2 regions of the Modestobacter sp. I12A-02662 genome follow, and region 1 is predicted to be linked to the other one. Evidence: predicted binding sites of a transcription regulator. Region 1 holds the regulator's gene; the other holds the start of a gene.

Region 1 (3,201 bases):
TCAGGGGCCGGCGGCGTCGCCGGACGTGGTGGTCTGACCCCGGCCGCCGCCCTTCCGGCGCGGGGCCGGGAGGTCCGGCTGCATGCCGGGCAGCGGTGGAGTGCCGCCCGGCAGGTGCCGGGCGCGCAGCTCGGTGATCTCCTTCTCGAAGTCCTCGAGGGAGTCGAAGGCGTGGTAGACGCTGGCGAAGCGGAGGTAGGCGACCTGGTCCAGCTCGCGCAGCGGGCGCAGGATGGCCAGCCCCACCTCGTGGCTGGGCACCTCGGCCGCGCCGGTGGCGCGGACGGCGTCCTCCACCTGCTGCGCCAGCAGCTGCAGCTGGTCCTCGCCGACCGGTCGCCCCTGACAGGCCCGGCGCACCCCGGCCATCACCTTGGTGCGGTTGAACGGCTCGGTCACGCCGCTGCGCTTCACGACGGCCAGCACCGCCTCCTCGACGGTGGTGAACCGCCGGCCACAGCCGGGGCAGGACCGGCGGCGGCGGGTGGTGACGCCCTCGTCGGTCTCCCGGGAGTCGACGACACGACTGTCCGGGTTGTGGCAGAAGGGGCAACGCACGTCGACTCATCTCCTCTCGCGGGTGTCACGCCGGCTGGCGGGCGAGCTTCTGGCACTGTCTGCGAACGGGCCGGTGGACCCGTCCTGTGGACCCACCCGGGGACATCCGGTGGACGCCGCGGGGAGAACGTGTGGAGCGGTTGTGGACGAACTTCGTCCGTGTAACCACAACATGTTGTGTTGGAACCGTATGCCCGGCCCCACGGGTACGCAAGCTCGGACGAGGCGTGTCGCGCAGCCGTCCCATCGGACCCATCGGGCGACGCCCGTCCCAACCGCCGCACACGGCGCGGCAGGCGCCGTCCACCGCTCCATGCCGTCCACCGCTCCACCCGGCCCTGCCGAGGCCGGCCGGGGCCACGCTCAGGGGAGGTGCAGGACCTGCCCCGGCTCGAGCGCGACCCCGCCGAGCCCGTTGAGGTCACGGATCGCGTCGACCACCGCCCGCGGGTCCTGCTCCGGCTCCACGACCACGGCGATGGCCCAGAGGGTGTCCCCGGGTTCCACGACCACCGTGTGCCCGCCGGCCAGCCGCAGCGCGGGACCCGGCTCGGCGGCGACGACCGTCGCCGTCGCCACGGCCACGGCCAGCCCGATCGCGATGGAGAGCCCCGCGACGACCCGCCGCCCGCGCCGGGTCAGCCGCAGGGGCGGGCGGTCCCACGACTCAGGGCCGGCGCCACGCGGTGCCGGACGACCGGCGGCACAGCCTCCGCAGCGGACGCCCCGCCCTCCGGCCGCACCGGCGGGACGCACGGCGCGACCGGCGGGACGCACGGCGCGGCGCCCGGGCCCCGGCGCACCGGCGGAGGGCTGCCTGGCGTACGCCTGCACGGGCGACGGCGGGACGACACTGCGCTGCACGGTGACCATTAGCCAACTCCTCGGTCGGGGCGAGCGTGATCGAACGGGTGTTCGAATCGAACGCTGGCGGATGTCTACCGCACGGCACCGACGGGAACGCGCCGACACGGCGCTCCTTCGAACACGTGTTTGAACACGACCGCCGATGGCGCTACCGTTCGGGTGCGATCGAGACGACGCAGCCCGCCCGCGCACCGAGCGGCCGGGCCGTCGCCGGGGAGCTGCGCGGGCCGCAGCCGGACGAGGAGGGGTCATGGCGGTCGACAACCGCTCGACGGACGGCAGAGCCGGTCCCGCACGCCGCAAGCGGGCCGCCGGGCCGGCGAACGGTGCCGCGGCCGGGTCCGCGGAGCCCGGCGGCGCCGTCCGCGCGTTCCCCGACCGGGCCGAGGCCGGCGACGGGCTCACCCAGCGCCAGCGCCGCGTCCTGGAGGTCATCCGCGACTCGATCGAGCGGCGCGGCTACCCGCCCTCGGTCCGTGAGATCGGTGAGGCGGTGGGGCTGTCCTCCGCCTCCTCGGTCGCCCACCAGCTGTCGGTGCTGCAGCGCAAGGGCTGGCTGCGCCGCGACCCGAACCGGCCGCGCGCGCTCGACGTCCGCCTCCCCGGCGACAACGCCGCCGCGCTGGGCGCCGACGGACCGGGCGCCGCGGCGGGCACGTCCGGCGGCGACGAGGCGGCTCCGCCGGCCGCCACCTACGTGCCCCTGGTCGGGCGCATCGCCGCCGGTGGTCCGGTGCTGGCCGAGCAGGCGGTCGAGGACGTCTTCCCGCTGCCCCGCGAGCTGGTCGGGGAGGGCACCCTGTTCATGCTCAAGGTGGCCGGCGACTCGATGGTCGACGCGGCGATCTGCGACGGGGACTGGGTCGTCGTGCGCCAGCAGCCCACCGCCGAGAACGGCGAGATCGTGGCCGCGATGATCGACGGCGAGGCGACGGTCAAGACCTACAAGCGCCGCGACGGCCACGTCTGGCTGCTGCCGCACAACGCGGCGTACGAGCCCATCCCCGGCGACGACGCGACCGTGCTCGGCCGCGTGGTCAGCGTCCTGCGCCGCATCTGATCGCCAGGAGGAGCGCGCCGCCGCGGGTCACTCCCTGCGGCGGCGCAGCTTCCCCCCGAGCCAGACGAGCACGGTCGCGACCACCGCGGCGATGACGCCGGCCGTCCACGGCGACACGTCGCGCACCAGGCCCGCCACGGGAGCGGCCGACGACCGGGGGCCGGCCGCCGTCGGAGCAGTATCCGCGCCGGCCGGGACCAGGGTCACCGGGGACGGCAGCCCCTCCCCCGCGAGGAGGAGGTCCCGGTTGTTCGCGGCGAAGGCGATCGCCTCCCCCTGCGGCGAGTCCGGCAGTGCCACGCGCACGGGCTCCCCCGCGAGCGCGCCGGCGACGTCGGAGCCGGACAACGGCCAGACGTAGGCGTCGGTGTAGGTGCGCAGGGCGACCCGCTGCCCGTCCGCGGACACCGCTCCCCCGGTCACCATCAGCTGGCCCGCCCGGCCGACCGGGCCGCCCGGGGTCCCGGTGAGGGTCAGCCCGAGCTGCAGCACCTTCGTCATCCCCAGCGTGGCCCCGTCGGTGAGCGGCCCGTCCGGCCGGTAGACCCCGCTGGCACCGAGGACCTCCTTGGTGACCAGGTAGGGCGTGCCGTCGGGGGCCAGGAGCAGCGCCTCGGCGTCGTGCGGCCCGTCGGGGTAGGTCAGCCGGGTCAGGGTGCTCGAGCCGTCGGTGCGCAGGCTGATGAGCGCGACCGTCTCCCGGTTCTGCGCGTTGT
Region 2 (3,201 bases), on a different contig from region 1:
GTCGGCGTGCCCGTCCAGCCGGACCTCGATGGGGCCGTTGCAGGTGCCGATCAGGTCGAGCTGGCCGGTGACCACGGCACCACCGTGCAACGTGCCCTCGATCTCCACCGCGCCGTGGACCTCCAGCGGGCCCTGGACGTTGCCGGTCAGCTTCTCGAACATGCGCGCTCCCTCCGTCGGCCGACGAGCCTACGTCGGTTCCGGAACGGGCCGCTGACCCGACGGGCATGCCTCGGTCGGCCGACCGGGACGTGGGCCTAGCCTGCAACGCATGAGGGACTTCGACGTCGCAGCGGTCGTGTCGGGCGGGGCTTCGGGGCTGGGGGAGGCGACCACCCGGGCACTCGCGGCCCGCGGGGCCGCCGTCACGATCCTGGACCTGCAGGAGGACAAGGGGCGGGCGCTCGCCGAGGAGCTGGGCGGGCAGACCACCTTCGTCCGCACCGACGTCACCGACGAAGCCTCCGTGCAGGCCGCCGTCGACGAGGCGACCGGCAAGGACCGCCCGCTGCGGATCGCGATCAACTGCGCCGGCGTCGCCTGGGTGCAGCGCACCCTGGCCCGGGACGGCTCGCCGCACGAGCTCGCGCCGTTCACCCGCACGGTGATGATCAACCTGGTCGGCTCCTTCAACGTGCTCCGGCTGGCCTCGGCGGCGATGGCGCGCACCGAGCCGGGGGAGGACGGCGAGCGCGGCGTCGTCGTCAACACCGCCTCGGTCGCCGCCTACGACGGGCAGATCGGGCAGATCGCCTACGCCGCCTCCAAGGGCGGCATCGTGGGCATGACGCTGCCCGCCGCCCGCGACCTCGCGGCGGTGGGCGTGCGGGTCTGCACGATCGCCCCCGGCCTGATCGACACGCCGCTGCTGGCCGACCTGCCCGAGGAGGCCCGCACCAGCCTGGCCGCCAACATCCCGTTCCCGCGGCGCCTGGGCCGGCCGGAGGACTTCGCGCAGCTCGCGCTGGACATCGTCGAGCACGGCTACCTCAACGGCGAGGTCATCCGGATGGACGGTGCCCTGCGCATGGCCCCGAAGTGACCCTCGCGGCCCCGCCCCACGAGGGCACGCTCTCCGTCACCTGGCAGCCGGACTGGCCGCTGGACGTGCGGCGCGTGCTCTCCCGGGACCGGCGGGGCACCGGCGACCCGACGCTGCGCTACGCCGAGGACGGCGTCTGGCGCACGATGACCACCGCGGCCGGCCCGGCCACGGTCCGGCTGCGCACGGTGCCCGACGGCATCCGCATCGACGCCTGGGGGCCCGGCGCGGCCGCCGTCCTCCCGCTCGTGCCGGCGTGGCTCGGCGCCGAGGACGACCCGTCGGGCTTCCCCGCCGAGGCCCACCCTCTCGTCGCGCGGGTGCACCGCAGCACGCCCTGGCTGCGGCTGGGGCGCACCGGCCGGGTGTGGGACGCGCTGGTGCCCGCCGTCCTGGAGCAGAAGGTGACCGGCCTCGAGGCGCACCGGACCTACCGCGAGCTGCTGCGCCTGGCCGGCGACCCGGCGCCAGGCCCGGCGCCGGCCGGGATGCGCGTCGTCCCCTCGCCCGAGCGGGTGCTCGCGGTCACCGACTGGCAGTGGCACGCCTGCGGGCTGGACGGCGCCCGCCGCCGGGCGCTGCGCGCCGTGGCGTCGGTGGCCTCCCGGCTGGAGGCCGCCGCGCACGACGACTGCGCGGACCTGCGGCGGCGGCTGCAGTCGGTGCCCGGCATCGGGGTGTGGACGGCGGCGGAGGTCGCCCAGCGCGCCGTCGGCTGCCCGGACTCGGTCAGCGTGGGCGACTACCACCTGAAGAACCTGGTCGGCTGGTCGCTGGCCGGGCGCAAGACCGACGACGCCGGGATGCTCGAGCTGCTCGAGCCCTTCCGCGGTCACCGGCAGCGCGTCGTCCGGCTGCTCGAGGTCGGCGGGTCGATGCCGCCCAAGCGCGGCCCCCGGATGGCCCCCACGGACTACCGCCGCCACTGACCGTCCCCACGCGGCTTCCGTCACCCTGTCAAGCTCTCGTCGCAATCTGTGGATACCGCGCTTGACCTGGGGATTCATGCTGCGAAAACCGCTTGGACCGATACATTCGAACACACATTCGAACCGGTCGGGAGGTGCTCCGTGGGTGAGTTGCAGTCCGCCCTGGACGCGCTGGCGGGCGAGGACCTGTCAGGGCTGTCCGGCCCGCCGCTGCTGGCGGTGCTCGGTGAGGCGCTGCGCAACCGGAACCAGCTCGGTGCCTTCATCACCCGGGTGGTGCGCAAGTGTGAGACGACGGGGGCGGCGGAGGGCGACGGGCTGAAGACCATGCAGGCATGGCTGCGCAGGCACGGCCGGCTCTCGCCCGGCGCGGCCGGGCGGCTGGTGCGGTCGGGGCGGGCGCTGGAGCACCTGCCGGCGGTGGCGGAGGCGTTCGCCGCCGGGCAGGTGACCGCCGAGCAGGTCGCCGTGATCGCCCCGGCCGTGTCGGAGGAGGCGCTCGCCGCGGCCGCCGCGCAGGACGTCGACCTGGCCGAGGTGGACGCCGCGCTTGCGACCGTCGCGGCCACGCAGCCGTTCCAGCGGCTGGGTGAGGTGGTGCACCGCTATCTGGACGCCCTGGACCCCGACGGCCCGGAGCCCGACCCCACCGAGGGGCGGCGGCTGACCATCGCCAAGCACGCCGACGGCAGCATCACCGGCCGGTTCGACCTCGACGCCGTCGGCGGGGAGAAGGTGCAGGCCGCCCTGGAGTCGATCGTGCAGGCCTCCCGCCCGAAGGGCGATATGCGTACCCGGGTGCAGCAGCAGGCCGACGCCCTCGTGCAGCTGTGCGACAACGCCCTCGCGCAGGGGGATCTGCCGTTCCTGCGCACCGTCAAGCCGCACGTCGTGCTCACCATCGGCGTGGAAGACCTGGTAGACCCCAGCCGGAACCCCGGCGCGGCGGAGACCGGGTTCGGCGCCACCCTGTCCGCGGCCCGCGCCCGCTGGTTGGCGTGTGACGCCACGATCCGACGGATGGTCCTCGACGCCGACGGTCTGCCCCTGGACGTCGGCCGGGACAAACGGGTCGTTCCACCGCACATCCGCCGGGCCGTCGAGCGGCGCGACCAGCACTGCGTGTTCGCTGGCTGCGGAGCCCCCACCCACTGGTGCGACGTCCATCACCGGCTCGAATGGATCAACGGCGGCCGTACGTCGCTGGAGAACTCCGCGCTGCTGTGCGAA

Evidence for each region. Region 1 encodes LexA, which represses DNA repair genes until DNA is damaged. Its sites were predicted from a motif close to TCGAACANNTGTTCGA; they were not measured.
Region 2: a site for LexA is predicted at 2,078-2,093, ahead of HL189_RS05340 (DUF222 domain-containing protein). Genes of this name have one in related genera too.

What each region holds. Positions count from the first base shown of each region.
Region 1 covers NZ_JABGDE010000010.1:148,277-151,477, forward strand. Annotated here, with positions in the region: gene nrdR (transcriptional regulator NrdR) at 1-558, opposite strand; gene HL189_RS16170 (LysM peptidoglycan-binding domain-containing protein) at 922-1,143, opposite strand; gene lexA (transcriptional repressor LexA) at 1,676-2,485, shown strand; gene HL189_RS16180 (hypothetical protein) at 2,513-3,201, opposite strand, start outside.
Region 2 covers NZ_JABGDE010000004.1:42,667-45,867, reverse strand. Annotated here, with positions in the region: gene HL189_RS05355 (hypothetical protein) at 1-162, opposite strand, end outside; gene HL189_RS05350 (SDR family NAD(P)-dependent oxidoreductase) at 272-1,042, shown strand; gene HL189_RS05345 (DNA-3-methyladenine glycosylase) at 1,039-1,971, shown strand; gene HL189_RS05340 (DUF222 domain-containing protein) at 2,113-3,201, shown strand, end outside.